DNA from 3 places in the Pelotomaculum schinkii genome. Region 3 is predicted to be linked to each of the others. Evidence: riboswitches for the same ligand, from Rfam matches in the RefSeq annotation. Region 3 holds a riboswitch; each other region holds the start of a gene.
What was found. Region 3 has a riboswitch for cyclic di-AMP ahead of Psch_RS01780 (CAP domain-containing protein). Riboswitches for the same ligand answer to the same signal wherever they lie in the genome.
Positions count from the first base shown of each region.

Region 1: another riboswitch for cyclic di-AMP. It lies ahead of Psch_RS16560 (LysM peptidoglycan-binding domain-containing protein); the one in region 3 lies ahead of Psch_RS01780 (CAP domain-containing protein).
Region 2: another riboswitch for cyclic di-AMP. It lies ahead of eam (glutamate 2,3-aminomutase); the one in region 3 lies ahead of Psch_RS01780 (CAP domain-containing protein).

Region 1 covers NZ_QFGA01000003.1:91,379-102,132, forward strand. The annotation lists gene Psch_RS16530 (DUF1540 domain-containing protein) at 132-380, opposite strand; gene Psch_RS16535 (hypothetical protein) at 507-686, shown strand; gene Psch_RS16540 (aspartyl-phosphate phosphatase Spo0E family protein) at 846-995, shown strand; gene Psch_RS16545 (zinc-ribbon domain containing protein) at 1,269-1,595, shown strand; gene Psch_RS16550 (ribonuclease HI family protein) at 1,635-2,081, shown strand; gene Psch_RS16555 (zinc ribbon domain-containing protein) at 2,164-2,550, shown strand; cyclic di-AMP (ydaO/yuaA leader) riboswitch at 2,653-2,886, shown strand; gene Psch_RS16560 (LysM peptidoglycan-binding domain-containing protein) at 2,888-3,661, shown strand; gene Psch_RS16565 (5' nucleotidase, NT5C type) at 3,924-4,517, shown strand; gene Psch_RS16570 (FprA family A-type flavoprotein) at 4,838-6,010, shown strand; gene rd (rubredoxin) at 6,055-6,735, shown strand; gene Psch_RS16580 (hypothetical protein) at 7,363-7,560, shown strand; gene Psch_RS16585 (class I SAM-dependent methyltransferase) at 7,577-8,980, shown strand; gene Psch_RS16590 (glycosyltransferase family protein) at 9,376-10,452, shown strand.
Region 2 covers NZ_QFGA01000001.1:679,090-689,843, reverse strand. The annotation lists gene hslO (Hsp33 family molecular chaperone HslO) at 1-394, shown strand, start outside; gene yedF (sulfurtransferase-like selenium metabolism protein YedF) at 515-1,123, shown strand; gene Psch_RS03315 (amino acid ABC transporter ATP-binding protein) at 1,314-2,129, opposite strand; gene Psch_RS03310 (amino acid ABC transporter permease) at 2,144-2,797, opposite strand; gene Psch_RS03305 (ABC transporter substrate-binding protein) at 2,906-3,694, opposite strand; cyclic di-AMP (ydaO/yuaA leader) riboswitch at 4,430-4,588, shown strand; gene eam (glutamate 2,3-aminomutase) at 4,710-5,978, shown strand; gene Psch_RS03295 (ClC family H(+)/Cl(-) exchange transporter) at 6,011-7,588, opposite strand; gene Psch_RS03290 (autorepressor SdpR family transcription factor) at 7,854-8,135, shown strand; gene Psch_RS03285 (SdpI family protein) at 8,128-8,805, shown strand; gene dinB (DNA polymerase IV) at 9,159-10,391, shown strand; gene Psch_RS21355 (hypothetical protein) at 10,569-10,694, opposite strand.
Region 3 covers NZ_QFGA01000001.1:358,554-369,307, reverse strand. The annotation lists gene glgA (glycogen synthase GlgA) at 1-372, opposite strand, end outside; gene galT (galactose-1-phosphate uridylyltransferase) at 365-1,414, opposite strand; gene minC (septum site-determining protein MinC) at 1,704-2,333, shown strand; gene Psch_RS01810 (NUDIX domain-containing protein) at 2,392-2,940, opposite strand; gene Psch_RS01805 (Hsp20/alpha crystallin family protein) at 3,137-3,580, shown strand; gene Psch_RS01800 (acyl-CoA dehydratase activase-related protein) at 3,767-4,768, shown strand; gene Psch_RS01795 (acyl-CoA dehydratase activase-related protein) at 4,756-5,859, shown strand; gene Psch_RS01790 (acyl-CoA dehydratase activase) at 5,882-6,835, shown strand; gene Psch_RS01785 (aminotransferase class V-fold PLP-dependent enzyme) at 6,891-8,075, opposite strand; gene Psch_RS01780 (CAP domain-containing protein) at 8,288-9,034, opposite strand; cyclic di-AMP (ydaO/yuaA leader) riboswitch at 9,041-9,274, opposite strand; gene Psch_RS01775 (hypothetical protein) at 9,494-9,709, opposite strand; gene Psch_RS01770 (hypothetical protein) at 9,772-10,350, opposite strand; gene Psch_RS01765 (hypothetical protein) at 10,527-10,754, shown strand, end outside.

The DNA of each region.
Region 1 (10,754 bases), on a different contig from region 3:
GAATTGCTTGCCATTAGTTTTTTGGGTCCATTAGTAAATCTGACAGGAAAAGTCTTTCCTTCTGCCGTTCTGTACACGTTAAAGAGCTTTGAAATAGTTGGGACCCGGCTGCCGCCGGGTCCCCGCTTCCGCTAGTACATCTTCTTGATACCATCCACGCCGGCTTTATTGGAACCCTTGGTTACGTAAGATTTGCAGCAGGTAGCCATACAAGAACCGGCATTGGAAGGGGTGAGCTGTGTGGCCATGGTGGCGTCGATCTGGTCTGGCTGGCTGTCGCCAAATTGATCTGTCGCTACCAGGATCTCGTTGGCTTTGCAACTATTCCCCTGGGTCCAGTAATGACAGTCGTTGACAATGCAGTGGATGTGCTGATTAATTTTTTATCACCCTTTCGTAAAATTATAATCCGACTATATTCTTTACCTTATAGGGGATTTTATGATGTCAAACTTAGGAATGCAGTCAGGTTGTCACGGCCATAATATTGTCAGGAGGGATGCGGGATGGGCATGTCGCCGCGAGAAATTGAAGAAAAAGAGATTGCCCGCAGGCGCAAAATCAGGAAAAGGTACTATTGGAGCGGCATGGAACTGCGGCCGAAGAAATTTATTGGGGCGGTGACTGCCGGCAAGATCAGGGATCTGCTTCGCAGGTTGCCGGAGACTATGAGGAGCCGGTATTAGTACGGGGTCGGAAAATTTTAATTGGGGGTTACAAAATCCCAGGCCGCTTAGTAATTAATTACAATTTATTTAAAATATTTCAATGTTTTTTCTTGGTTATGCAGGATTCTACAATGACTGTCGCGAAGTTACCAGTAATAAGTCAAAGGGGTGGGGATCATGCACTGTTCAGAATTGCTTGAGGAAATTGAAGAACTGCGATCGGAGATGTACAGCTTGTTCAGTTCCGATGCTGTCTGCGCCAGCTTGTTGGATATCAGCCAACAGCTTGATGATTTAATTGTCCGGTACTATCGCCGCGTTGCATGAACTTAGCGAGGCGTCTCCATTTATAGCTGCGTCTCTTTTTGCCGCCGCAATTTGAGCATCAATATTACAGGCTCAATCCTTTCACCTGGCTAAAATTAACAATAGACCGAGCCTTCCTTTTCCATCCCTTGCTTTTTAAGCCTCCGTTGGTATAATATAATTATCTTGCTTGGGCTTTTTAAAGTTCTGCTCTTCTTCCCGATACAGGTATGAGGGTTAGGATTTTGTAATGTTCCGACAGGCAAGAGAAACCGGGAAGGGAGTGTTTTTTTGATGTTGGAAGATAAATTGCTTACCTGTAAGGAATGTGGTAGGAATTTTATTTTTTCAGTATCCGAGCAGGAGTTTTATGCCGAGAAAGGCTTTGAACATGCCCCCTCGCGCTGCCAGGAGTGTCGCCTGGCCAGAAAAAATAAAAAAAGCGAAGCCGGTTTCAACAAGGGGGGGTACAGCCAGTTTTCAGCGAACAGGTCCATCCGCGAAACTTACGAGACCGTCTGTGCGGAATGCGGTTGCGTCACCGAGGTTCCCTTTAAACCAAAAGAAGACCGTCCCGTATACTGCCGGCAGTGCTATATTCAGAAAAAGCAGAAGTACTAATAGATCGATAAGGAATCTCCCAGCGGGGTGTTGTGCCAGTTGAAAGTATTTGTAAATATTGACGGGGGCAGCCGCGGCAATCCCGGGCCCGCTGCAGCCGGTATGGTTATCACGGATGGGGAAGGCGGGCTGATTGCCACCAAAAGCAAGTTTCTGGGCCCTAAGGTCACCAATAACTTTGCTGAATGGAGCGCCCTGGAGGGGGCGGTCACGGCCTTGATTCACCTTGCCGGGCGGCAGGATGGTTTGGAAGCGGAAATCCGGGCCGACAGCCAACTGGTAGTGCGCCAGTTTAACCGGCAGTACCGGATTAAGGAACCTGCCCTGAGGGAAATTGCCGAGAGAGTGTGGAAGAGCCTGGCGGCGGCGCCGGGGTTGAAGATAATATTAAAGCACGTGCCCAGGGAAGAAAACACCGCAGCCGATGCAGCGGTTAACAGAGAACTGGATAATTACGAGAAGTGGTTGGAAAAAAACAATAAATAGTTCGAGATTTGCTGCGTCCAAAAAGGAATTGCAAAGCCTTTATTGAATAGTTCCTGAAAAATAAAATAAAGGAGGGTGTCTTGTGGAAATTTTAAAAAAGGTCAGCGAAGGCGCCAAGTCGATCAGCGAAGGCGCGAAATCCATTGGCAAAAAGTCCAGCGATCTGGTCGAAACAGCCAGATTGAAGATGGAAATTTCAAAGCTGGAAAAAGAAATGGAAAACAACATCACCGCGCTGGGGAACCTGGTCTACCTGCAGTATAAGGGCGATGAAGGTCTTGCAGAGGAAATAGACCGTCTCCTGCTAAGCACCAGATCTTTGGAGTCTGATATCGCCGACATTACCGAACAAATCGTAAAAATAAACCCCAAGCCGCCCGTCTGTGCCAGCTGCCATGAAGAGCTGCCGCAAAATGCAAAATTCTGCTGCAACTGCGGAGCGAAGGTCCCAGAAGCTCCTGCTGAATAAAAATCCAACCCCCTTAATGGGGGTTTTTTTGGGAATGTGGTTGGAGCTGTGGGCAAATTGCTAAATTTTGTTCATGGTCAAGCAGGTGTGATGGCGGGTATAATTGAAAAAACGCCGAATCCCCGTATAGCGGGGTACGGGGGACTTATTTAAATGGGTGAATCCATAAAGGTAGTTAGCAGCCGGTAGTCAAAAAGTCAATATTTGAAGGAATTCGCTTTAGCAAATTCCACAAGCGATCCGGCTTCCGACCTCCGACTGCCGACGACCGAATTGGTAGGGTATCCTCTAAACCCGAACCCGTAAACTAACCCCGGAGGCTTAAGGAGGGACACATATGTCAAATGTTACCCGTGCGCTCATGGGCTTTTTTATTTTAATCGGAGCCCTCATTCTTCCCACCGCAGCTTTTGCCGCCAGCCATACCGTTACCAAGGGGGAAAGTCTCTACATTATCAGCCGCAACTACGGAGTCTCTGTTGATGCCCTGGCTCAAGCCAATGGAATTACGGGTACGTTAATTGAAGTAGGCCAGAAACTCGATATTCCAGAGAGCGGCCAGTCATACATAGTCCGGTCGGGTGACACTCTTTACCAGATTGGCTCAAAGTTTGGCGTGAATTACCAGGAAATCATGTCGGCCAACGGGCTGGAAAGCGACTATCTCTACCAGGGTATGGACTTGTATATACCCTCTTCCTACGGGGGAAGCAGTGAAGTCAGCAGGGGCGGTCTGACTACGAGGGCTTCGGCCTGGGAAGTTGACCTGCTGGCACGGTTGATTACCGCGGAGGCTGACGCTGAGCCTTATGTCGGTAAGCTGGCAGTTGGAGCGGTTGTCTTGAACCGTACCAGGGACGCCAATTTTCCCAAATCAATATATGATGTAATTTATCAGTACGATTCCGGTACCTACCAGTTCGAGCCGGTGATGAACGGCTGGATCGAAAGGCCGGCTACTCCCGATTCAGTTCGGGCGGCCAAAGCCGCCCTCAACGGTTGGGATCCTACCAACGGAGCAGTTTATTTCTTCGCGACCTATGTAACGAATCCGTGGCTGTGGTCCAGGCCTTTGAGCGGTATCATCGGGACCGTCGCGTTTACTTACTGATTAGCTGTCGACTATCCAGCCAATGCAGGCGCGAATTCATTCGCACAAAAGTTTAGATGCCGGAAGTTTGGCGTTGGCGCGCCGGGTGCGATTGAAATCGCACCCACATCGCTAAGCTTTGATCCTCTGCCTGTGCCCGCAATAGCGGCATGGAGAACTACTCTGTGTTTATCTGGATGCCTGTTGAACAAAGGCAGGAAATCTCAGCGGGGCAGGAGAATATACTGATGAAAGAAATTTTGTCGGCAGGTGGGGGGACCAGATGAGGGTTGGCGTTGATATAGACGGGGTCCTGGCAGACAGTCTGCCCCTATGGGTTAAAGAGCTTAACGATTATTTTAAACAGAATAAGAGCCTGCAACAAATACAATTGCAGGACGTATGCCGGACCTACGGGATTACCGGGGAAGAGCTGCTCGGCTTTCTACATGACCGGGGCAGGTTTTTAATGACTTCGCCCCCGCCGCTTCCCGGGGCGTCGTATTACCTCAACCAGATCAAGAAAAGCCACGATATTTTTATTGTTTCCGCCAGGGATGAAAAATACGGCAGGGAAACCAGAGATTGGTTGCATAAGAACAGCCTGCCCTTCGATGAGATCCTGCTCCTGGGCAGCCATGATAAAAGAGAGGCCTGCCTTACCAACGACCTGAACGTACTGATTGAGGACACGCTCAAAATCAGCGTAGAAGTAAGCGCGGCTGGAGTTCCTGTGCTGCTGATGGATGCCCCTTACAATCAGGGCGTCCTGCCGGGGCTGGTTTATCGTACCTATTCCTGGCAAGAGATCTACCGGACCATTGCTGACGAGCCACATTGGTTTGACCGGGTTTTCTCAAAAGAGGTCAGCTTCTAAAATTGCAGGTACAAATTCATTTGCAAATTTAACTTGAAAAAATTGGTTATTTTACACGTATAGGGGACAAATATGTCCCCTATACGCCATTTTTCTCCGGCTCCCTGCTTGCCTGGTTTTTTATCTCTTTGCGCATTTTAATAGTTTGTTAATCTTTTTGTAAGGGCCAATTAATTTTCTTGGTATATTTTAAACAGAAGGTTATAGACATGCATTTTTTAACCAGGAGAAATTGTTAATGTCCCAGGGAAGCCTGTGACTCAACGTTAACGGCGGGAAACATTAAGGTAGGGCAAGATACTTTACAGCAGGAGGTCATCATGAAATCGGTTGAATTAAAAAACGGAATCTACTGGGTTGGCGCGATAGACTGGGACTTGCGCTATTTTCACGGCTATATCACGCCACGGGGGTCAACCTACAACGCCTACCTCATTGAAGATGAGAAGACTGTGCTGGTCGATATGGTCAAGCATTACAAGGCTGAGGAACTGCTCGCCCGGATTAAGGATGTTGCAGACCCTTCCCGAATAGATTATCTTGTGGTGAACCACATTGAACCGGATCACTCCGGAAGTTTTCTAAAAGTGTTGGAGGCGATGCCCCGGCTTAAAATTGTGACCTCACCCAGGGCCAAAAAAGGGCTTGAGCGCTATTACAAAAAGGAGTTCGATTGTATCCTGGTCGACTCCGGCGACGAACTAACAATCGGGAAGCGCACCTTGAAGTTCGTGCATACGCCAATGGTGCACTGGCCTGACAACATGGTCACCTATATCCCTGAAGAGAAGGTTTTGTTGCCGAACGACGCCTTTGGTCAGCACATCGCCAGCGCCGCGCGTTTTGACGATGAAATCGGTTGGGACATTGCTATTGAAGAAGCCGGCAGTTATTACGCCAATATTGTCTATCCCTACGGCGACCAGGTGAACAAGGCCCTGGACATCGTGGGCCAGCTGCCGCTGGAGATGATCGCTCCCAGCCACGGGGTGATCTGGCGCAGCTACATCCCGCAGCTGCTCCCCGTTTATCGCCGGTGGGCCAACAACGAAGCGCCGCGCAGGGCCCTGATTGTGTATGACACCATGTGGGGTTCCACGCAGAAAATGGCGCTTGCGCTGCAGGACGGCCTGGAGAGCGCCGGGGTGCCTGTCTCAGTGCGCTGCCTGCAGACCAACCACATCTCCCAGATTGTCCCCGACGTGCTGCATTCCCGTGCTGTGTTCATCGGCTCACCCACGTTGAATAACGGCATGCTGCCTTCAGTCGGCGCTTTTATGACCTACCTGAAAGGCTTGAGACCCAGGAGAAAACTGGGCTTTGCCTTTGGCTCCTACGGCTGGGGCGGTCAGGGAGCCAAGGAAGTAGCGGCGGTAATCAAAGAAATGGGCTGGGAAACGCCTGAAGAGCTTATTAATATTGTGTACAACCCGGATGAAAGCGAACTCGAAGCAGTCCGGGAAGCAGGCAGAAAGCTCGGTGCAATGCTGTAATTGCTGTAATTAAAGAAAAATTTATTGCAAAGGAGTTATGTCGAATGAATGAAAAAGCTCTATTTAAATTAACCTACGGCGTGCATGTGATCACCTCGAAAAAAGGTGACCGGATCAATGGTCAGATTGCTAATACAGCCATTCAGATAGCCTATGATCCGATCACCGTTACCGTCAGTATCAACAAAAATAACCTGACCCATGCGTATATCAAGGACAGCAGGACATTTGCAGTCTCAGTCGTCGGGCAGGACGCGCCTTTGTCCCTGATCGGCCAGTTTGGCTTTAAATCCGGACGGGATGTGGACAAGTTTGAAGGGATCAATTACAAACTGACTCCAAACGGTGTCCCCTATGTGACGGATTACACCTTGTCCTACATGGAAGCGGAAGTGCTGCAGGAAGTTGACGCCGGAACCCACACCATCTTTATCGGCAAGGTGATCGGTGCGGAGGTCTTACAAGAAGGTACCCCGATGACCTATGCCTACTACCATGAAATCAAAAGAGGGAGCGTCCCCAAAACCGCCCCTACTTATAGTGCGCTAAAGGAACCAAAGCCTGTATCGGAGAAATACGTCTGTTCCGTCTGCGGCTACACCTACGACCCGGAACTTGGCGATCCGGACGGCGGCATAGCGCCGGGAACGGCCTTTGCCGACCTGCCGGAGGACTGGGTCTGTCCGGTCTGCGGAGCGGGCAAGGGGGATTTTGAGAAGGCCTAAAAGGCAAAGTCCTAATAGGGAAAGACAGAGAACCCGCTGTTTAATTGTTTAAGATAAGAAACAGTTTATGTAGAGTAATAAAGAAAAGCCTCTTGGGCTTTTCTTTATTGGTGGAGACGGTAAAGAATTCCTCCGTAGGTTTGATATTAGACCAAGTCGTCAATAGACTGAAATAAGTATTTTAAATTTATTAAACTGGTGTGAGTTTAGGTAGAAATAAGTACTCGAAAACCTGTATTTTTTAATAACAGAAATGTTAGGGGATTACTTATGCGTTAAAAGCTGTTATAATACAAAATATGAAGTCCTGACAAAATAATATATGGTAATATATGGTTTTAACAATGCTGTTGATGTCAAGAGAGCTTCCACAATGACTACATGCTTAGTATCCAGCTCTGGCAACAACTAGTCAGTTATAACCGACACCTCTCCCCATAGTGAGAATAGGGTGGCCGATGCAACTCATAATATCACCTGGACTATATGTTATTGCCAGGTTAGAACTTTATAGGGTGGGGCGTATAGCACCACCTTTTACTTTTTTCAATGTAAATTTATTAGTTAAATGGGATGGTGTTAGGGCTTTACTAACCAATTTGCGAATTTAATTAAGGGGGAGTAATAATGGGGAAAAAATATTTAAAGTTGATTGTAATGGGTGCTATTTTAGCAGTTTCTATTCCTCAAGCTGCTTATGCTTATATTGATCCCAGTACCGGCAGTTACGTTATGCAGGTTTTGTTAGCAGCAGTGCTCGGGGTTTCTTTTGTTGTAAAATCATATTGGAATAAGATTAAAACTTTTTTTCGAAAAGGCCATTAGATGTTAAAAATTTTGAATGGGGGCTATAAAGATAAAGGAAATTAACAAAATCCCATCTTCATTTAGGGATCCCAGTGGTTTTCTTTTTTTGCAAGATGGAATGATTTTTCGTCAAGTAAATAAGAATTATCAGGAACATTATGAGCTATTGATGACTTCAAATCTCTATCAAACCCTTGTAGAGGCCGAATTAATTGTTCCTCATATTGAAACAAACATTCAAGCCCCAATGCCCGATATAGCATATAAGATAATTAAGCCGGAAGCTATACCATTTATATCCTATCCTTACGAATGGTGTTTTAGCCAGCTAAAAAATGCAGCACTGGCTACTTTGCAAATTCAAAAAACAGCATTGAATTTTGGTATGTCTTTAAAAGACAGCAGTGCCTATAATATTCAATTTAAGAATGGAAAACCAGTTTTGATCGATACGCTGTCGTTTGAAAAGTATCAAGATGGAAGACCTTGGATAGCCTATAAACAATTTTGTCAACACTTTTTGGCACCACTTGCCCTGATGAGCTATTGTGACATCAGGTTAAATCAGTTGCTGCGAATTTACATGGACGGCATTCCTTTGGATTTGGCCTGTAATGTGCTTCCATTTAAATCCTGGTTTAATTTTTCCTTGTTATCCAATATATATTTACATGCTTCCACCCAAAAGAAATATGAAGACAAACCAATTAATGTTGAAAATAAAAATATAAGCCGAATAGGTTTATTAGCGATACTTGATAATTTGGAGTCGGCTGTTAAAAAGTTAAAATGGGAACCGTACGGTACGGAATGGGCTGAATACTATGATGACAATAACTACTCTTCAGCAGGCATTAATCATAAGAAGAAGCTTGTGTCTGAATTTTTGGAACTGATTAATCCAACGTCGGTTTGGGATTTTGGCGCTAATACCGGGTTATTTAGTCGCATTGCTTCAAATAAAAGAATACCGACGTTGTCATTTGACATTGATCCGGCGGCAGTTGAAAAGAATTATCTAGAATGCATAAATAAAAATGAAACTAACATTCTTCCGCTTCTGCTTGATTTAACGAATCCAACCCCCGGTATTGGATGGGAAAACACGGAAAGAGCATCATTATTACATAGAGGACCAGCACACACAATTTTTGCTCTTGCACTGGTTCACCATCTGGCAATTTCAAATAATCTGCCGCTGCCTAAAATTGCTCACTTTTTTAGCAGAATGTGCGAATACCTAATTATCGAGTTTGTTCCCAAAAGTGATTCCCAGGTGCAAAGGCTTTTAGCAACAAGGGAAGATATATTCCCGGATTATAACCAAGAAGCTTTTGAAAAAGAATTTAGTGAATTCTTTAGAATAAAACAAACTGATAAAATCATAGAATCCGAGAGAACATTATACCTAATGCGAAATATTACTAGCAATGATTAGGGTTTTGAAAAATGTACTGGAATGTATTGTTCAAACATTAATTCCTGAAAATATATAGAGGTATATATTGAAGATGGATTTCGAATTGGTTTGCGGTTTAACTAATAGAATTAAATATCACAAAGATTTTGTATCCTGAGATTGCTGTGCAAACATGGGCGTTACAGCTTGTAATAGCAGTCTTTTTTTGTCAGTCCTCTAACAGATAAAAATGGTATATATATATAAGACAAATGAGCAGGAGCCATGTGGATTTGTGTAGAATAATCAATATTAAGAATCACCTGGGAAATGTTATGTAATTACTATGACTGGCAGGTGCCATGTTGTTATATAAGGGAATTGTCTGTTTATCTCAAATAGACTGGAATTACCTTAAGCAAAGGGTTCATCATTTGATGACGGGTCTTGCAGGGAAAGGTTTGCAAGTACTGTTTATTGAAAATACAGGTGTGCGCAGCCCGAGACTCAGTGATTTGTCAAGGGTGATGCACCGTATAAAGTGTAGTACTGGTCAAATAATCCAAGATATCCCACCCGGCGTTAAAATATTCTCACCCCTTGCTGTGCCTTTACCTTACAACTCCATAGCAATTAGGTATAATCAGTCTTACATTTCCAAACACATAAAGAAGTTCTTACATGCAAATAATCTTCAACCCTCAGAGGTTATATTTTGGTCCTGTTTGTCCACCCCTGTTGCTCTGTCATTAATGAAAAGGTGCGCTTGGGGTGCGACCGTTTACGATGTAGTTAGTGATCCCAAATATATAGAACCCAGGCTTGGGCCTTCTGAACAGATAATGTTAAAACTAACAGACTACACTTTTTTTGCTTCAGCCACCTTATTGGATCAGTATCATAGTGCAACAAAAAACCCGTTATTATTTGAGGATGGGTTCAACTTAGAATTAAGAAATAGCACGGCTCTAATTACCGAAATTGAGCAACTACCTCAACCCAGGCTGCTCTATATTGGAGGCATAAATAAAAAATTACAGGTTGAGGCTATAACAAAACTTGCTCAACATTTCAAAGGTGGTTCCATTATTCTCGTGGGGCCACTTTCTGATGGTGTAGAAATACCAACGTCGAAGAATATTCATATTTACCCACCATGCAATAGTTACAATGATCTTGCAGGATTTTTACGAGCTGCCGATATTGGGCTTATACCCTACGTTCAAGACCGGTATGCCGGGGCTATGCACCCGGCGAAAATCAATGAATACTTGGTATTTGGTCTTCCGATAGTGGCTACATCAACACCTGAACTTGAAAGGCTCGCAAATTTATGGGGGGATGGTTTTTTTTATTTATATAACGACCCCCTTGAGGTTTTGAAGGCTACAGAGAAAGCACTGATTTGTGATAATGAAGCGTCTCGAATAAAAAGGAAATCCTGGGCTTTAAGTAATGACTGGGATGGGCGAATATCCAGGCTTATGGAAATACTTGAACAGAAAATATAGTTCCCGTGCATTCTTTTTATTTCCCTAGCCTCGATTTCCACGCACTGGATTTCGATGGTTGATTTGGCTGTTTCAGCTATTCAGTGTTCATGATTTTCAGCATTTTTTCACCAAAGGTGTTAGCAATATCGATTACTTAAAATGCCACAGCTATCATGCTAAAAATATTGCGCCCAAGTGTCGGTGATGTATTAAACCTTTATCTATAAGAAATTACGGAATCACCCTTTTGCTCCTTGACAATTTGGCATTTTTATAGCATATTAAAATTGCTATGATAAGTAATGGAAATTGGCTAACGC
Region 2 (10,754 bases), 320 kb from region 3:
CCCTGACGGCGGTGTTAGAGCTTCCGGTGGTTTGATTGTACAGCTTTTTCCAGGAGCGGAGGAGGAGGTCTTGACCCTGTTGGAAAAAAGCATCAGCCAGCTGACGCCGGTCAGCACCCTGGTTGCCCGTGGCTTGCCCCCCGAGGAAATTGTTGCTGAAGCTGTCGGGGGACTAAAGGTACATTACCTGGAAAGAGTCCCCTTGAGTTTCAAATGCAGGTGTTCGCATGAAAGAATTGGAGATATTCTTGTCGCCATGGGCCAACAGGAGATCCAAAAAATTTTACAAGAACAGGGGCAGGCCGAGGTTCGCTGTCACTTTTGCGGCCGTACGCATATCTTCGCAGCTCCAGAGCTGGAGGCTATCTTGAAAACGGCAAGCCAGAGGTCATAATAAATTTACATTTCACACGGTCTAATGATAAATATTTTCTATTAAAATAATGAAGGTATTTTATTGCAAGTCCTGAATTCTTCCATATAATCTAATATATTAAGCAAAGGAAGAGATTCTATGACCGTGAAGGTGCTTGACTGCCGGGGGTTGGCCTGCCCCGCTCCAGTGATTAACACCAAAAAGGCATTGGAAGAAGTAGGGGTGGAGCCCCTTCTTGTAATCGTCGATAATGACGCTGCCAGGGAAAATGTTTCCCGTTTTGCCGGGAATGCCGGACGCAGCGTAGAGGTCGAGGAGAAGGACGGCGCCTACCACCTGATCATCGGTGGAACAGGAGGGGAGGTCCCCGCTACGGACCCCGCTAAGAAAGTCGTGGCGGAGGTTGAAGAAGGCAGGGCGGTGTACTTTATAACAAGCAACGCCATTGGTCAGGGTTCACCCGACCTGGGTGAAGTCCTGATGAAAAGCCTGATGGTTACGCTCGCTGAACAAAAGTCAGCCAAAGCGCTGCTTCTTCTTAATACCGGAGTGTACCTGGCTTTGGAAGGCTCACCGGTGTTGGAACAAATGCAAAAGCTGGCTCTTGCGGGGACGGAAATACTGGTCTGCGGTACCTGCCTGAATTATTACAAGCTGAAAGAAAAGCTGGCCGTTGGAGTGGTCTCCAATATGTACGATATCAACAGTCGACTTATTGAACCGGGCAAGGTCATTACTGTGGGGTAGTGTTTTCGGAAAGCAGCAGATCTCTGTGGTGTCACTGACCAGAATTAGGAGATTATGGTCAGTGACGCTTTCTTTAGGCAGCTTACCATAATACGTGCAGTTGTTTTGTCTTAATATACATGAAAGTCCAGGTTGTGAATAGATGGGACAATTCCTGGTGGTGATGATACCCGGAATTGTCCCGTCTGCATTAAACTGCGTCTGTGGCCAGTCCCCGGTTTTCTCCTTTACCTGTCCGGGGAGTGAAAAGCCGGGGCTCTCTCTTCCTAAAATTGTTCGGTTCTCTAACCCTGCTTAAGAAAGTTTTTGTCCGTTCGTGACGGGGTTCCTCGAAAATCTGTTCCGGGCGCCCGACTTCCACAATTTTACCTTCATCCATGTAAACCAACCAATCGCCTACCTCCCTGGCAAAGGCCATTTCATGGGATACCACAATCATGGTCATGCCCTCGGCGGCAAGCTGCTTCATCACCGCCAATACCTCTCCCACCAGTTCGGGGTCAAGGGCCGAAGTCGGTTCGTCAAACAGCATAACCTTGGGTTTCATAGCCAGGGCCCGGGCAATAGCCACCCGCTGTTTCTGGCCGCCTGACAGTTGAGATGGGTAGGCATGGGCCTTATCAGTCAAGCCTACTTTTTCCAGCAATGCCATGGCGCTCTCATATGCTTGCTGTTTATCCACTTGGCGGACTTGCACAGGCGCTTCGGTAATATTACCAAGCACGGTAAAATGGGGAAACAGGTTAAAGTGCTGAAAGACCATCCCTACATCCCGGCGCAGGATGTTAAGTCGGTTTTTTTTGCGACGGTCCACTATATTTCCTTCAATCCATATTTCTCCGCTGCTGGGTTCCTCAAGGAGATTAATACAGCGCAATAGAGTGCTTTTTCCCGAGCCACTGGCGCCGATGATAACAACCACATCGCTTTTCCCCACATTGAGGTCAATGTCACGTAGTACATGCAGGGAGCCAAAATGTTTGTTGAGGTTTTTAATTTTTATCAAATAAAACACCTCCTTTAAATTTCATCTACTTTAAGACGCCGTTCAAGGGCATTAACAGCTAAAGTGAAAATAGTAATCAGAAACAGGTAGTAGAGACCACCCATGGCATAAAATTCCATTGAACGGAAGGTAGAAGCTGCAAACCTCTGTGCCAGGTGAAATAGTTCATCCATGGCGATAAAGGCTGCCAGAGAGGAGTCTTTGAGCCCAATGATAAACTGATTGCCAAGTGGTGGGATAACGCGCTTAAATGCCTGAGGCAGGATGATCCGGCGCATGGCGAGCGGATAACTCATACCCAGTGAGCGAGCCGCTTCCATCTGGCCGCGATCTATGGACTGTATGCCGGCCCGGAATATTTCCGCAATGTAAGCGCCGCTGTGAACCGCCAGGGCAATTGAGGCCGACCAAAACTGGCCGAAGTCCACAATCTCAGCCAGGCCAAAATAAACGAAGAAAAGCTGTACAATTAGAGGTGTACCCCTGATTAAACCTATATAAATATCCGCAATACGGTTAAATAATTTTCGCTTGGAAATTTTGAGGAGGGCAAACAACAGACCGATGGCCATACCTATAGTTATTGAAGCGGCTGTCAGCAGTACCGTAACCTGCATGGCCTTGAAAAAAAACGGTCCGTAGGTTATCAGATCGGATAAGAAATGCAAGTCAACACCCCCCAACTTTCTAGGGAAGGGGAACCCGCCTGGGCGTGTCCCCTCCCTCTAGTATGAATAGCATGCCGGCAATATAAGAATAAAAGGTTGTCTAACCTTTTATTTACTGATGTCTTGATCAAAATACTTTTTACTGATTTCCAGATAAGTACCGTCTTGCTTAATTTCCTTAAGGGCATTGTTTACTTTTTCCCTCAAAGTGTCATCCTCCTGGCGGAAGGCAATACCGATTTCCTCCACGAACAGGAGGTCTCCGACCATTTCGATGTTTTTCAGTCCGGTCTCATCTATGGCAAGTTTGCCGACAAAGCGGTCGGTGATGACAGCCTGCAAGCGGCCGGCGTCAAGGTCACGCAGAGCAGTCTCGTCACTTGAGTAGTTAATAATATTTTGTGAATATTTTCTTGCTTCTTCGTCATAAGTACTCGTGGTGAGCACGCCGATCTTGGTATCTTTCTTTAGGTCTGCTACGCTTTTTATCCCAGATTCCTTATAGACAAAGAGCTGGCCTCCGGAAACGTAATAGGGGTCTGAGAAATCGACCTGTTGCTTTCTATCCTCGGTTATAGTCATACTGCCTAGAATGGCGTCATACCGCTTGGCCTGCAGTCCGTTAATCAGGCTGTCCCATGGCGCCGTAACAGGTGTTGGCTCCAGGCCCATTTTTTCAGCCAGGGCTTTGCCGATTTCCACGTCGAAGCCGGTCAGGTTATTGCCTTCGTCATAATAGTTAAACGGGCGGTATTGGCCGGAACAGGACCAACTGAATGTTTCTTTAACCTGCTCGCCGGTAGTTGGATTTTCGCTTTCTTTAGATCCGCCGCAGCCGGCCACGGCGAATACCAGCATGGCCACCAGAATCGCGTGTAACAGGGTTTTCCGTATCATAAAATGATTTCGCCTCCCATAATAATTTTTTTCTATAAGCTGGTCCTCTTGTCCACCTCCTTAAACTTGCATCTTAAAACATAAAACCCAGGAATATCCCTGGGACTTTGGCAAACTGGCTTTAGCTTGTTTTGCTAACCTATTCTGCCTTGACTTGATATAAGCTTTAAATAACCAGGGGATATCCCGATTACATTCTAAAATTTTATGAATTTCACCTTACTTTGACTTGCAATGGGGAAAAATAGTTAGCGTGACACACAATAACAGACAACTTTATTAATATAATCAAGTTGTTGGTTGTTTTATGATATCATAGTTAGATTACTTGGTCAATATAGCAAATCGCCTGATTAAACAAAAGATTCCCAAATTTATGATGGCGCCTGGCTTTTACAAAGGAGGGTATGTATAATTCAGAGCATGTCTAACAGTTATTAAGACTCCTTCATTGTATCAATGCCGGTTCGGAACTTATGACCGGGAGGCATGTATGGAGTTTGGGGAATAGCTGCAATAATATAATTTTTTTGGGGGAGCAGCAACTATTTCTTATAGTTCCATGGTGATTATATCAGCCTTGATTGCACCACTGGGGTTAATTATTAATAGAACGTCAATATAAGAACGTCAATATAAGATTGACCTGGAAAATTTATTATGATATACTGACAACAGGCAACCTTATTGAATGATATAAGTTGTCTGTTGTCAGTATATCTTGAATTTAATATTGCTCCTAATTCGCTTAATTCTTCATAAAAAGAAGCGGGGGAACCAATTTACGGGGTGAATCGGTGCTCGACCAGACTCCAACGTGTTGTCGGCATCGTAGGGCTACTCTTTCGGCCCGAATCCGTCAGCTAACTTCGTAAGCGTTGAAAGGGAGGAAACAGGCGGTCTACAACCAGCCTTTGACTTGCTTGACCTCTTTTAACCCCCGGACGTATGCTCCGGGGGTTTTCTGCACTTTATTTCTTGCATTACAAATAAAATTTGAAAGGAGATACTTGTGATGTCCATACCTTCTATTGAGAAATTCGAATTTACGAACGAAGAAAAACAGGCTATTGCGCTTAAACGGGCGGATGATTTAAAAAAGAGAATTAATGATTATCTGGAAAAAAAAGATGAAATAAAGACCGGTTTTGATATGCAGGAAATGATTAATTTTAACAAGGAAAGGCAGCTCGGTTATTTCGACGCCAGCGAAGAAAACTGGCATGACTGGCGCTGGCAGATGGCCAACCGGATCAAAGATGTATTTACGCTAGCCCGGCTATTTGGCTTTAATGATGAACAGTGCACTCATATTAGAAGAGTGGGGATGCGTTATCGATGGGCAATATCACCTTACTATGCCTCGCTGATGGAAGGAGACTGCAGCCACGACCCGATCCGCATGCAATCGGTACCTTCTATCGATGAGATGGACAGTACCGGTTATGTCGATCCCATGGCCGAGGAATTCACTTCCCCAGCGCCGTGCGTCACCAGGCGCTATCCGGACCGGTTGATTATCAACGTTACCAACCAGTGCGCCATGTACTGCCGCCATTGCCAGAGGCGCAGGAATATCGGCGAGGTGGATCAACACAAGCCACATCAGAATCTAATGGCTGCGTTGGACTATATCCGGGAAAACAAGGAAATTCGCGATGTCCTGATCACAGGCGGCGACGCGCTGCTTCTAAGCGACAGAAAGATAGACTGGCTGCTGGGTGAACTGGATAATATCAAGCATGTGGAAATAAAGCGTCTGGGCACCAGGACCATTGTCACTTTGCCGCAGCGAATCACACCGGAGTTATGTGAGGTTCTTAAGAAACATCCCCCAATTTATATTAATACGCAGTTTAACCATCCACGGGAGATTACACCGGAGAGCAAGCAGGCCTGCGATAGACTAGTTGAAGCCGGTGTGGTTTTAGGGAATCAGGCGGTTCTTTTAAAAGGAATAAACAACGACCCGCACGTTATGAAAAAACTTAACCAGGAACTTTTGAAGATAAGGGTCAAGCCCTATTATATTTTTCAAGCTAAAGCGGTAAAGGGTACACGCCATTTTATTACGTCTGTGGACGAGGGTATTGCAGTTATGGAAAAACTGCGCGGCTATACTTCCGGTTTGGCCGTCCCGACATACATTATCAATGCCCCCAACGGTTACGGAAAAACTCCTGTTATGCCTCCTTATATACTGAACCAAGGAGACGGTAAGGTAAGGATGCGTACGTGGGAAAACAGGTTGCTGGACTACCGTTGCCTGCCCGAAGGAGAATAAATGATTACACCCGCCTGGCACGGTATTGTTATCTATTCCATGGTTTGAGCGGTCCCTGCCATGAGAGACAATGCTTCTTTTATATCTGCCGATTCATTTTCATTGGCAAGCGCGAATAGATAATCACCGACTATGATTTTTGTATTTCCCCTGGGGATAATTTCGGCTTCGCCCCGCTTAATACTTATCAGCAGGCAGTGAGGCGGCCAGGCGATATCCATTATTCTTTTGCCTTCCAGCTTTGAACCAAGACATACGGCAACTTCAATCAGGGTCTTATTGTCCCAACCGGAGTAAATATTGTGATTCTTTTTAACCAGCGACCGCGCCAATAATGTTTCATATATTGGCGCGGTTTTTAAGATATCACTAACCATATAGGCAGTTACCGAAACGATGATTAGCGCTAATAAATGGTCAAAAGAACCTGTCATTTCAGTAATTAGAATACTGCCGGTCACCGGCGCCTTGACAATGGCGGTGAAATAAGCAGCCATGGCCAAAACAACAAAATTATTAAAGAAATGTTGATCAATATGAAAATAGACTATGAGCATATTGCCATATATAGCTCCGGCCAGCGCTCCGATAACCAGCATCGGCATGAATATTCCTCCCGGTACGCCGGAACCGTAGCTGATCATGGTATATATAAATTTAACAGTAAAAAATATTAATAAAATAGCGATCCCATAGCTGGCCTGTCCAACAGAGTCGATGAGTTTGTTTCCTCCCCCCAGAACTTCAGGCAGGAAAAAGCCCAATATTCCACCGAGTATTAAGGCTGGCGCCGACATAAACGTTTTTGGCAGCCAGGTGATCTTATTGTAACTATCCATTGTCTTTGTCAGCGTCCGGTTAAAGAGAAAGCCCAAAAACCCGCAGATGACACCAAGACCAACAACATAAATGTAGTAATTATGCGGTAACACAACGAGATCATGGAAGTTAAAGACAGGTTTTTGGCCGAAGACTTGTTGGGTTATTAAATCGGCTGTTAGCGATGCTGCCATAGCCGACATCAAGACAGCCGGGGAAAAGTTTTTGTGCAATTCTTCAAGCGCAAAGATTACTCCAGCGAGCGGCGCATTAAAAGCTGCTGCTAAACCAGCGCTGGCGCCGCTTGTAATTAAATACTTTTCCTCTATTCTTAACCTGCCTAAAAGGCGGCTGACGCCTTGACCCGCCATAGCTCCCAATTGGATGGAGGGACCCTCACGTCCCAGCGACATGCCTGAACCAATAGCAAGAACTCCGCCAAGAAATTTCCCTATGATTATTTTTAGCCAGCCCATCTTGAAGTGACCCAGGATAATACCTTTTACCTGTGGTATGCCGCTTCCGCTGGCCATAGGGACTATATGGGAAATAAAACCCAGGCAGACAGACACCATTATTAGCGCAATAAACCATAAAAAAGTGACCCCAGAGCCGTTTACCTCTAAAACAGTATAGATATGTTCGCGCAATAATTCGGCTTTTTCCAAGAGGTACCTAAACGCCACGACCAGTATACCAGCGAATAAACCGACCAAAATTCCCTCAAAAAATATTTTTAAACGAAAGCTTTTCCATTGAATCAAAGCAATATGGCTTTTTTTTGTCTCCAATAATAATGCCTCCAAACATAAAAGACCGTTATGAATATGAATTCGATATACAACGCTATCTTACCTACTATTCTAATGCTATTTTAGAGTTCGGGAAAAAACAAATACCACTTTCACGTTGCTCGTTTCATGCAGGTATCAGGATAACGGATTAGACCTTTATTGTTTTCGAAAGGGCCAGAGGAATATTGACTCATGGTGGCAGGTGAATTATAATATATTTAGATAATTACCTAAATATCAAATTAGCTGGGAGGGATATCTTATGGTTGGCCTTACTTTTAAAGCCTTGGCCGACCCAACGCGCCGTAAGATATTGAAGCTTTTAAGGGAACGTGATTTGACCGCCGGCGAAATAGCCGATGAGTTCGACATATCCAAACCAAGCATATCGCACCACCTTAACCTGTTAAAGCAGTCTGGACTGGTACTGGATGAGCGACACGGCCAGTTTATTTACTATTCCCTGAATATGACAGTCTTCCAGGAGGTAATGGGCTGGTTTTCAGATCTGTTAAATAGAAAGGTAGGTGGAGCCAGTGAATAGAAATAATAAACGTTTACCGGATACCTTTAAAATATTTTTGTCGGAATGGCCGTTATGGCTGTTGATTGTAGCGGCTCTAGTCCTTGGGGCGGTGGTATACCCGCAGCTGCCGGAGCGGGTGGCCAGCCACTGGAACTACAGGGGTGAGGTGGACGGCTATTCCTCCCGCTGCTGGGGAGCCTTTGGCATCCCCCTGCTAACTGCGGGTATTTATCTGGGTATGCTGCTCCTCCCTTTAATCGATCCAAGCCGTCAGAACTACGAAAAATTTGCCGGGGCTTACCGGGTCATCAAAGCGGTACTGGTGATCTTCATGACAGGTCTTCACCTGGTAGTTGTTTTAAACGCTTTAGGTTTCCAGGCTCCGGTTGACAGGATTGTAATGACAGGAGTGTCCCTGCTGCTCCTGGTCATCGGAAACTACATGGGGCAGTTCCGGCACAACTATTTTGTGGGCATTAGAACACCCTGGACACTGGCCAACGAAGTGGTCTGGCGGAAAACACACCGATTGGGCGGCCGGCTCTGGGTTGCGGCAGGTATTCTGGGGTTGGTCGGAGCCCTGATGGGCGGCCCGGCTGGTGGACTGGCTCTGGCAGTAGCCCTCGCCCTGGCGGTAATCGTCCCTTTCGTTTACTCGTACCTTGAGTTCCGCAGGCTTTCAAAATAAAGCCCAGACCACCATGTCGTCCAGCGCCGAACTTGTGGCAGCCAATGTGACTTTTGTGCGAATGAATTCGCACCTACATTTAGCTGGGTTCAAGAGTGGCTTCTTAGAATAGTCGCTCGCAATGTTATTTTGAGGACAGAATGAAACAACCACATAAGCTATGTTAAAACAAAAAGCTGTTGATTAAAACAACAGCTTTTTGTTTTACCCTGTCCCGGCATGCGATTGCCTGGAGACTGCCGTTTTCCCGGAATTCGCACCTCATTGCGGTAAGCGATACCTTTATATACCACTTTGCCTAGAACACTAGTTCGATATATAATAAGGGAAACAAGTGTTCGGGGAGGGGCTACATGCACTGTCCAATCCTCCTTGCTGATATGAATTCTTTTTTCGCCAGTGTGCACCAGGCTTTGGACCCTGCGCTACAGGGCAGGCCGGTTATTGTGGCCGGGGATCCGGCCAAGCGCCATGGCATCGTTTTAGCAGCCTCCTACGAAGCGAAGGCCTGCGGCATACAGACGGGCATAACCGTGGGGGAAGCCCGGAACCTTTGCCGGGAAGGTGTTTTTATCAAACCCCGGTACAATCACTACGTCAATTTTTCTACCCGGATTGTACGGATTATGCATGATTTCACGCCTTTGGTGGAGCCTTTCTCCATCGATGAGGCCTTTATGGATGTTTCCGGGTGCGGCCATCTCTTCGGTACCTCTTCGGCAATTGCCCGTAAGCTTAAAGGTAGGATTAAAGAGGAGGTAGGTGTCCTGTGCAGTGTTGGGGTGGGCCCCAATAAACTCCTGGCCAAAATGGCGGCGGGCATGCAGAAGCCGGATGGTCTTACGGTTCTGGATCTAACCGGCGTACGGGATAAAATATGGCCCCTGCCGGTACGGGAGCTTTTTGGCGTGGGCCGCCGCCTGGAAAAAAGGCTGCGGGACCTTAATATTCACACTATCGGTGAACTTGCCGGCTACCCGCTGCCGGTGCTGCAAAAAAAGTTCGGTCTGATGGGTCATGTCCTGCACCTGTCCGCCAACGGCATCGACTACAGCCCGGTGGATCCCCACTCTCTGGAGAAGGTGAAGTCCATTGGGCGTCAAGTCACACTTTCCAGGGACTACCGGGGATACCATGAGATTGAAGAAGTAATCCTGGAGCTGTGCGACATTGTCTGCCGGCGGGTGTGCCTGGGGGGATATGTCGGCAGGACGGTTAATTTAAGCTTAAAAGATACGGAGTTTTTGTGGATATCCCGCGCCCTTACCGTAGCGCATCTCACCGCCAATGCTGCTGATGTCCACCGGGCGGCGGTCGAACTGTTGCACCGGCACTGGCCTGACTGGAAGCCGGTCAGGATGGTGGGGGTTGCTCTGGCCGGCTTGGTTAAGAACATCGCCGAGCAGTTAGACCTGTTCGGGGAGGTAGAGCGAGCCCGCCGGTTGAATGCGGCCTGCGACAGGATCCGGGACCGGTTTGGTGAGAAGAGCATCTTCAGGGCTATTTCTCTGGCGCCCGGCGGTGTGCTCCGGGAACGGGACGGGAGGGTTGAAACAGCTACAGAATACCTGAATAAATTGAGATAAGAATAATAAAAACCGTTGATGCGAACATCTGTTCTATGGTAGTATAGTAACAGGAGGTGGTAACGGTGTATGAATACTGAGTCAATATAAGTGAAAGGAAAAAGGTTTCTTAGCAGTCACTTCCGATGATGCGTCGCAAAGACACGCTGTGAAAGTCGGGCGCGGAGGTTAGAACAACTAGGCGGTGGGTAACACCCCCTTCCGGGCAGGACTGGTCTTTCTAATGGCCAGGCGGTGAACCGCAAGGTGAACCACCGGAATATGGGCGAGAGTCCATAGCTCAGCAGTTGAATCCTGTGACACTGCCTCCCGTTAGTCGGCGGGAGAGAAAGTTAATAAAGCTGGATTATCCTGTATAAATCA
Region 3 (10,754 bases):
GAAGAAAGCAAACCGCTCCGCCTCATCATCGAACATATACATTCTATCACGATAAAAGTAATGATAGTTTTCAACCATATACACGGGAATTGTTTTATGTGCGCCCTGGTAGTGAGATTCAATAGAACTTTCTTTAATAATGGCGGTTTCATAGCGGTTCTTAAAGTGCACGGGAAAATCAAGACGGTAGGCAGCGCCTTCAATTTGGCGGTAACGGGGCATAACGACTCTGACGTCATTGCCGGCATTGTCATTTCCAACCAAAGCAAGTGCCTTAGGCAGCGAACCGGCTACATCAGCAAGTCCGCCTGTTTTAGCGAACGGGACAACTTCTGAGGATACTAACAGGATTTTTAAGGGACGATCAAACATACCGGGCTACCTCCAATTCAGATTCTTTTTGTAAAGGATAGAATTCCTGTATTTCTCGCAAGGCCTGGGCAGCTATCTCAGGTGGGGTGGGGTTGATATAATATCCCGTACCCAGTTCAAAACCGGCTATAGTAGTCAGGCGGGGCAGTATTTCCAGATGCCAGTGATAATTTCCATGGTCATCCTGTACGTTAACGGGTGATGTGTGCAGCACTATGTTATAGGGTATGTTCTTAATCATCAAGGTCATTTTGCGAACAACAGACCTGAGCATAGCCGCCAGGTCCTGCACCTGTTGTGCTCTGATCTGCCCGAAATCGGACTGGTGTTCAGTAGGGACAATCCAGGTTTCAAAGGGAAAACGTGAAGCAAAAGGCGCAAAGCAGACAAAATGCCGGTTCTCAGCAACCAGTCTTTCCCCTTCCCTCAACTCCTGCGCGATGATATCGCACAGCGCGCATCTGCCATGGCGGTTATGGTATTCATTCATCCCGGTTATTTCCGCATTGACCTCGCTTGGTATCTGAGGTGTCGCAATCAGCTGCGAATGGGTGTGTTCCAGTGAAGCGCCGGCCGTGGGGCCGGTGTTTTTAAATATTTGAATATATTTCAACCTTTGGTCTTTGCGAAGATCCAGGGATCGATCACGCCAGCCCCAGACAACCTCCTCCACCTGTTTCACTGATTGCGTATCAAGCCCGGGCTCATGTTTGGTTGACTCAACGATAACCTCATGCGCGCCCACCCCGCGCATGAACTGGTAAACACCGCGTTCCTGCAGGTAGGGTTGGCCCTCGATGTCAACTGCGGGAAACTTGTTTGGCACTACCCGCATCCACCAGCCGGGAGTGTCCCTGCCGGTTCCCTGTTCGCGATATGCGATTATTTCCGGAGGGGTCTCTTTTTCGTGGCCTTCACATAAAGGGCATTCGTTAGAACTCTTTTCATCCCTGATCTCTTTGTAGTTGGAAGGGCGTTTGGAGCGTTCTGTGGCGATGACAACCCACCGGTCAACGATGGGGTCCTTCCTCCATTCGGACATATTAGTACCTCCCGCAAAATAAGCTTAAATTTGACACTAAACATTATAGTCAGCCACAAAATCAATTGTGAACCAGTTACTACCAGCTATGTAGCGCTATTGATCCATTTGTTTTTGCCGGGCACAAGGGACAATTAAGTGCACTTAAATTGAGATTGCCGCAAAAGTGATCTTTTTATGCAGGGTGCGATTTTTTTATTGATAATATTTCTGAATTTTAAAGGATTAAGTCAAGCAAAATCGAATTAAAACAAGGTGTTGAGAAAATTGTGGAAAGAGGCGGTTACCTTTGGGCAGTCAAATGGTTAGTTTTAAAGGAACAAGGAACGGCTTGGTAATTGTCCTTGACCCAAGCCGGGAATTTGAAGATATCAAAAATACACTGCGCTCAAAGATGGAGTCGGCCAGGGGGTTTTTTAGCGGCGCCAAGTTTTCCATAGCTGACATGCACCAAAAAATCCCCACCAGCCAAAAGGATGAGCTTGAGGATATCTGCCGGCAATACGGAATGGTCCCCAACCCTGACGGCAGTGTTGTGACACGCTCTAAAGCGGCCCGGCCGTACCAGAGCCAGAGCGCAATTCCTTCGCCGGTTGGTGATGGTGAAGCAGCGCTCATGGTCAGGCGTTCACTGCGTTCGGGACAGCGTATCGTTTATGCGGGACATGTCGTTGTACTGGGCGATATCCACCCTGGCGCAGAGGTGATGGCAGGCGGCAACGTGCTGGTGTTGGGGAACTGCCGGGGGGTAATCCATGCAGGTATTGATGGAAACAGCTCCGCCAAGGTGGTGGCCATGCGGCTGTCTCCAACGGTATTGAGCATTGCGGGCAAGAGGTTTACTCCCGACCTTACCGGACAGCATGCCGGTTACTGCCGTACTGCCCGCTTGTCCGGCAAGGAATTTGTTTTTGAATAAGATCATGCGAAGAATGATTTTTAGCTAGTTTGACCATAAAACCGGCGGAGCATTTTGCTCACAGCCGGTTTTTCATATAGCTGTCCACGGCCAGAATACCGGCCACTGACGCGGCGTCACAGATTTCACCCGACCAGATCATCTGAATTGCATTTTCCCAGGGTACCGTTAACACCTCAACAAATTCGTCGTCATCAAGGTTTTGGTTTAGAAGGGTCAAGCCTGATGCAAAGAATAGGTGCAATTCCTCATCAGAGAAACCGGGAGTACTGAAAAAGCTGCACAACCTGACTAACTCTTTAGCTTTGTAACCTGTTTCCTCTTGTAGTTCCCGCAGGGCTGCTGACTCCAATTCTTCTCCCGGTTCGATATTCCCAGCCGGTAGTTCCAGGGCGGTCCTGCCGGTAGCGGATCTGTATTGTCTTACCAGAAGCAGCTGACCATCCTGTTTTACCGGGACGATGATCACGGCCCCCGTGTGTTCCACAATCTCCCTTTTTGCCGTACGACCGTCGGGTAATTCTACTGTATCAACCCTGAGGTTTAGAATTCTACCACGGTATATTATATTCGAGCGAAGAACTTTTTCGGTAAGATCGCTTATCATAATCACTCCAGTACACAATTGTTTTGCTCCTACTTATTCGCCTCACTGGTATCATTATCCTGCCATGCCTGCCAATATACTCCGCAAAGACGTTCCTCAATATCAAAATATCTATATGGCGCCGAGCATTCATACAGGTATAAATATAAGCAATTTGCAAAATATTAATTTAAAACATTAATCCGGGGGTGAAAAAATGAGTATAGTACGTTGGGATCCTTTTGGGGAAATCAGCAATTTGCGTAACCAGATGAACAAAATTTTTGATCACAATTTTTTAAGACGGGGTCTTATGACTGGTACCGAACAGTTTGGACCGAGAGTTGACCTTTACCAGACAGATCAGGAGGTTGTTGCAACAGCTGAACTACCCGGTATTGAGTCCAAGGATGATATTGAAGTCGCGGTAACTCCTGACACACTGAGCCTAAAAGGCGAGTTGAAAAGATTTAAAGAAGTTGAGGAAGATAACATCTTCCACTCTGAGAGATACTATGGTACTTTTAGCAGGATGCTGCCCTTGCCGGCGGAGGTAAAACCCGAAGAAACCCTGGCCAACTATCACAACGGACTGTTGGAGATCCGGATGCCTAAGACTGAAAGAGGTCAAAAGAAAATGCACCGGGTTAAAATACAATAAAAAAACAAAAGGGCCGCCCGGCAGTGGCGGCCTTTTTAGTTGTCAAGGCTCATTTTTTGTTGATTTTTGCTGGAGGAATTTCCCTAGACATATAGAATTTTAAACGAAAAAGGAACGGGCATAACCCATCCCCGCAGCCAGTATAGTAATAAGAACTCAATATCAACTAAGGAGGCTGTGACCGGTGTGACTATTAAGGTTGGCATTCCGGGAGCTCTTTTATATTATCTTTACTACCCTATGTGGCGGACTTTTTTCAATGAACTCGGTGTCCAGGTAGTGACATCCGGCAGGACCACCAAAAATATTTTAGATCAAGGGACTCGTGAGGCGCTGGCTGACGCCTGTGTACCTGTTAAACTATTCTACGGTCATGTTATGGATATTAAAGACAAGGTCGATTACCTTTATATCCCAAGGGTGGTCTGCCTTAACCGGAGGACAGTTTACTGTCCCAAATTTCTTGGCCTGCCCGATATGATCCGGTATTCTATTAAGAATGTACCGCCTATTATCGACGTCCGCATGGATACAAGACAAGGCCGCTTTGCGGTTGTAAAAGCGTACCTTGAAATCGGTAAGCGCCTGGGAGCGCCAATACTATCGGTACTCCTTGCATATTTGAAAGCCGTGGGGGTTTTGCACCGCTATAACAGACTTTTGAGAAAAGGATGGAGCCCCGTTCAGGCCATGGATTTCCTGGAGAACCAGGCCGGGGGGGCGGATTTTGACGGTTCTGCCAAGTCCGGTTTGAAGTTTGCCGTACTTGGTTATCCCTATGCTATTTACGACAGTTTCATCAGCGTGAATTTGATTGATAAGTTAAGGAAGTATGGGGTTAAAGTCATCACGGCCGAAAATATTCACCCGGCCTTACTTGCCCTTCAGAAAAACTGCAGCCTGCCAAAACGTCTTTTCTGGACCTTCAGTGACAGGGCGCTCAAGGCGGCCCACTTTCTTTTTAACCAGAACAAAATTGACGGGGTCCTGCACTTAACAGCCTTCGGTTGCGGCCCTGACTCCCTGTTGAATAAATTAATCGAAATGGAAGCCAAAAAACACAGTGATATTCCTTTTATGACCCTGATGATTGATGAGCAAACCGGAGAAGCAGGCATGACCACCCGCCTGGAGGCATTCGTTGATATGGTCAGGCGCAGGAAGGAGGCGCTTGCATGCCGAAAGTAACTTTTCCAAGAATGGGTGAATCGTGGCGAACATTTAAAATGCTCCTGGAGGACCTCGGCAACGAAGTGGTGGCCCCCCCGCGTCCCAGCAAGCGCACGCTCGATCTTGGCGTGCGGTATTCACCCGAATTTGCCTGTTTTCCACTAAAAATTCTGATGGGAACCTACCTGGAATGTATTGAAATGGGCGCCGATACCATTGTCACGACAGGCGGTGTGGGCCCTTGCCGGGCAGGGGAATACGCCATGCTTCATCACAAGATCCTAAAAGACATTGGTCATGATATCAAAATGATAGTATTTGAACCACCCCGCCATTACCCTTTAAACTTCATCAGAAACGTATTGGCGCTTAACAAAGCGCGTGTTTCCATAAGGGGCATCATTTCCCATATAAAGCGGGCCTGGCGCAAACTACAGGCTTTGGACAACGTAGAAAAAATGAGCCATGTGACCAGACCGCGCGAACTAACCAGCGGCAACACCTCCAGGGTCTACCGCAAGGCGCTTGAGTGGATTGACCAGGCTTACACCACGCCGCAAATTATGGAAGCTGAAGCGGCTGCTCTGGAAGCCCTGAAAAATATCCCGCAGGACCCCCAACGTATGGTACTGAAGGTCGGTATTGTTGGGGAAATCTACGTATTACTGGAACCTGCCAGCAACCTGGAGATTGAAGAAACACTCGGCAATCTGGGGGTTGAAGTGGAAAGATCTATGTTCCTCACAGGTTGGACCAGGGACAACACCTGGAATGAAACAACTGAAGGAATGACCGTCAAAGAAGCCGCCGCCCCCTATCTCCCTGAACTGGTAGGAGGACACGGCCGGGATTCAATCGGCAACACCATTCTTTGCGCCAAGCGCGGGTTTGATGGCATGATCCAGTTGGCCCCCTTTACCTGCATCCCGGAAATTGTCGCCCGCACCATCCTGCCCAGGGTCAGCAGGGATTATGATATTCCCGTACTTACTTTTTTCCTGGACGAGCAGACCGGGAAAGCAGGCATGTCTACCCGGTTGGAGGCATTTACCGACCTGCTGAGAAGGAAAAAACTCCTGCAGGCGAGAACAAATTGTGTAACTGGTTAAACAGTGACAGGAAGGACTTGTTATGAAAGCATATTTAGGTATTGATGTCGGATCAGTCAGTATCAATATTGTTGTAATGAGCGAGGCCGGAGATGTCCTAACCGGCCTTTACCTTCGTACCATGGGCAGACCTATAGAGGTTATCCAGGAAGGTCTTAAAGAAGCGGCGGCGGCAGTGCCGCCGGACATTGAGATAGCCGGCGCAGGTACGACCGGCAGCGGTCGCTACCTGGCAGGAGTTATGGTGGGCGCCGATGTTATAAAAAATGAGATTACCGCCCATGCCGTCGCGTCTTCCATGCTTGTGCCGGATGTCAAGGCAGTACTGGAGGTAGGCGGCCAGGATTCCAAAATTATTATTATGAGGAATGGCATCGTTACTGATTTTGCCATGAACACAGTATGTGCCGCAGGAACCGGTTCCTTTCTGGATCAGCAGGCTGCCCGCCTCAACATCCCCATTACCAGTTTTGGCGAACTTGCTCTTAATTCCCAAGCCTCTGTGCGCATTGCCGGGCGCTGCACTGTTTTTGCCGAATCGGACATGATTCATAAACAGCAAATGGGTTATGGACTCCCGGACATTGTTAAAGGGCTGTGTGACGCGCTGGTTCGCAATTACCTTAACAATGTGGCCAAAGGCAAGGAAATATTACCTCCGGTGGTGTTCCAGGGCGGTGTTGCCGCCAATGTGGGGATTAGGACGGCCTTTGAAACAGCCTTGGGTTTGCCGGTGATTATACCCGAATACTTTAATATAATGGGTGCAATCGGAGCCGCGCAGTTGGCCAAGGAAAAGACAGCGGGAGGTAATAGTACCAGTTTTAAAGGATTTGCTGTAACCGGTCTTCCCTATCGCACTGGAAGCTTTGACTGTAACGGGTGCTCGAATGTATGCGAGATAGTTGAGATTTATGAGAATGAAAAAGTAATTGGCCGCTGGGGATCCCGCTGTGCAAAATGGGACGTAATTTAGCTCCGGTAAAAGGCGATGAGAATCGAGTTTTTGATACCGGTTTTTTCGCCAAATTTCAGCAGCCGCAAGATTTATCCTCGCCCTTGTTAAACTCCCCGGGCGGTATCTCAGCAATCTCGGCCAAAGAACGAATGGCAAAGTCAACTTCTTTTTCAGTGTTAAAATAGGAAAAACTGAAGCGTACCAGTCTCTGCTCCAGGGTACCCAGGGTCCTGTGCGCATCAGGCGCACAGTGCAGGCCTGCCCGGCAGGCTATTTTATATTGCTGGTCCAGCGCATACCCCACTTTCCCGGACGGTTTTCCCTCCAGGCTGAATGATACGACAGGCGCGCGGTTGTAAAGCTCTTCCGGTCCGTACAACGTGATACCTTTCAGTCCGGAAACTCCCTCCAGGAAGCGCTTGGTTAAGTCCATCTCGTGTTTTCTAATCCTGTCTATCCCTTCCATCCGTATAAATTTTAAACCTGCCGCCAATCCGGCAATACCTACCGAGTTAACCGTGCCGCTTTCATAACGCTCCGGCAATACTTCCGGTTGTCCGGGCGCCTCTGAATAACTGCCTGTGCCTCCTTCTTTCAGGGGCGTCAACTCCAGCCTCTCGTCGATATAAAGGCCACCTGTTCCGGTAGGCCCGTACAGCCCTTTATGGCCCGGAAAAGCAAGCAGGTTTATACCCATGAATGAAACATCCAGGTCAAAAACCCCGGCTGTTTGAGCGGCGTCAACAATCAGACAGAGTCCCTTTTTCTTGGTGAGTTGGCCAATCTCACCGATCGGCATTATCGTCCCGGTAACGTTTGAGGCGTGTGTGATTACTACGGCAGCGGTGTTCGGTTTAATAGCCGACTCAATATCTTTGACGCTGATCGAGCCGTCTTTAGCGCAGGGAACCTTGGTGACTTCGACACCTTTACCCTGTAACACATAGAGCGGCCTGGTTACCGAGTTATGCTCCATAGAGCTGGTGATTACATGCTGGCCTTCCTTGAGCAAGCCTTTAATGGCAAGGTTAAGCGCCTCCGTCGCGTTCATGGTAAATACAATACGATCAGGATTCTTGATATTGAACAGGGCGGCCAGAAGTTCTCTGGCTTCATCTACGAGGCGTCCCGCCTCCAGTGCCATTTGATGTCCTGACCTGCCTGGGTTGGCTCCTACGAATTTTATACAGTGCTCCATGGCTTCCCAGACTTTAGAAGGTTTCGGCCAGGAGGTGGCCGCGCTATCGAAATAAATCAAATTGTATCCCCTTTCTTGGTCCAGGCCCTGTTTTCATTCAAAAGCTGGCAGGGTTTATTCTGTTTGGTATAACTATATTTTATTCTGTATCATATGATTCGTTTCTATTTCCCTGTGGAGGCAGCAAAAAAAACAGGCACGCTCTCGCGTGCCTGAAGAATCCTGAAGAATAATGATTATAAAATTTCTAGGTTTTAATCTTAGTCAGTTGTTTAGTCGCCACTGAACAGTTGGGTGACAACTACCCCGCTGCCTGATTTGGTGACGCCTATACCAATTGAGTCGTGGAGGGGATTGAGAATGTTGGCTTTATGCCCCTCACTGCCCATAAAGAGTTCATGTGCCCGTGTCGTTGTCGCCGCCTTGGCGATGTTCTCCGCACCCATGACCCTGGCCGAATAGCCCGCTTGTCTTTCCATGTTTAGGGCTGAGCCATATGTTGGTGATGTGTGGCTGAAATAATTGTTCTGGTACATATCCTGACTTTTCATCCTGGCCAGTTCCGTCAACTTTTGATCGAGTGTGAAAGCCGGCAGTCCGGCTTTTACCCTTTCCTGGTTGACCAGATCGAACATAAGCGCCTCGTCGGCTGTTAATCCGCTGGTCCCGGAAGGGGTGGTCGGTGTCGTAGGAGTTGTTGGAGTTGTTGGAGTTGTTGGGGTCGTAGGTGTAGTTGGTGTAGTAGTGACCGGTTTCTGGTTAAATCCAGTTCCATAGTACTTGTTCCAATAAGACTGAAGCGGGTTCGTTGCGGCAGTTGTTGGTGTCGCGGCAAGTACGGCCTCATTTGTAGCGGTTGGATTGCCGTAACCATAGTAATCATTGTAGCCATAAATATCGCCCCAGTTTGAACTTACCTCACCTTGATCTGATGGCGCTGCCATAGCTGCCGGTACGGCGACCAAAATTAATAATAAACAAGGGACGAGTACGAACAGTAAACGCTTGATGCTTGTCAACAGGATTGCCCCTTTCTTAGCGCCTCCGGGGTTAGCTGGCGGGTTCGGTGAAAGATACCCTACCCATTTTGCCAAATTAGTGTGTCGTGGCGCCCCATGGCTACTCTCAACCAAAAATAACGGGCAGGCTTGTCCTCTTTCACACTAATATTACACGCATGGCGCAAATGGGATTCACCCCAAGTAATTGGTTCCCCCGTACCCAGTATAAATATTACTGGGATTCGGCATTTTTAATACTATTACTGTCAGATTATATTTTTTATGATCAATATAGACAAAATCGTTTTCAAACGATGAATGAGTCTATAGTTTAATGAGATATTTTTATCTCCATATAGATATAAGAAGTTGAAAATTAAAGTAAGATGGTAATATTTATTTGAAAAATAAAGAAAGGGCTTTTTCTAAAAGCCCAAACCTTTTTCTACCCGGCAACTACCGTGTCTAGCACTTTCCTCATCCACCTGGCGCTCTTAAACCTAAGCTGCTCATAATAGAACTGAATACACCGGGTATTGTTTTAGTGGGGTCATAGGTTATACTTACCCTGTTCAGTCCTGTTATTTCTACCTTATTAACCCCTTCTAGGCATAAAATGGTCTTTTTCATCTTATTTACTTTTTCTAAATCGCCCAGACCCGTTACAGTAAAATGCGTCTGATATAGCAACATCCTTTGCCTCCTTGCGTGCATGCCAATCCGGAAGGGAAGGGGGTTATGCCCGGCCCCTTTCTTTAGCAGAGCGGTTTGCACTGCGGCGGGAATAGAGTAGGCGGACAGACGAACGGGGGTTGGGGCGAAACCTGTTCACACATGGCCGGCGTGCAGAATCCGAAGCTTGGTATAAGCAATTTGACTATAGCCAGGGATTGGATGACCAAGCAAAGATCGAAAGTACAGCAAATCTGGTTGCCGAGAATCAGGCAGGTACATGCGGAACTGACAATTTCACAGTTGGTAAAGGTACCAACCGGTGCGCAGAGAACTACAGTTTTGGTGAAGCTGAACATCAGGTCTTCAAACTCGCAAACTATCATTCCGCCGGCATCCAGGACCTGCAGGGTATAAGTGACCGTTACAGCGAAAGTGACATTTGCCCGTCCTGTTTGATCGGGTGTGCTCCTGCCAACTTCAGAACAAACGGCAGAGTTGATGATACAGTTGACCGTGGCGCCTTCAGGCGGACAGCATTTACCTAAAGGCGTGCAGACGTTTTCACGGCGTTCTGCCTGAAAGCAGAAATCGTATACCTTCGGGACTTCAATGCAAACGGTCTCAAATGGGGGGAATGGCCTTAAGCCTTCAGTTTCCATAAATTAACCTCCTTAGGGAACTAACAATAGACCGGATTACCGTTAGTCCCGTATAATTATATTTTTAGTTCATAAATATGTCAGTATATATAAATTGGTGAAGCTTTTGGAATTTAGTTTAAACTATTTACCTCTTGGTAAACTTTTGCATACTATACTTTAGGAGGTGAGAGGCTGTGAACTGGAAACCATACTTTTATTACCGCCAGCAGTTTACTGGGGAAAGTCAGTCCAAAGAAGGCGTTATCCAGGATGAGCCTGAAAAAAAACCCAGCAAAGATGCAGCTGGTGAGGAAAATAAAGTTATTGCAGTTACAGATCGTACAGTTGAAGAAGAGAAGCAAGCTGGCCAGTCAAAGGGTGAGCCGGTTAAGGATAAGACTCTGGAGCCAGTGGCGCCGTAT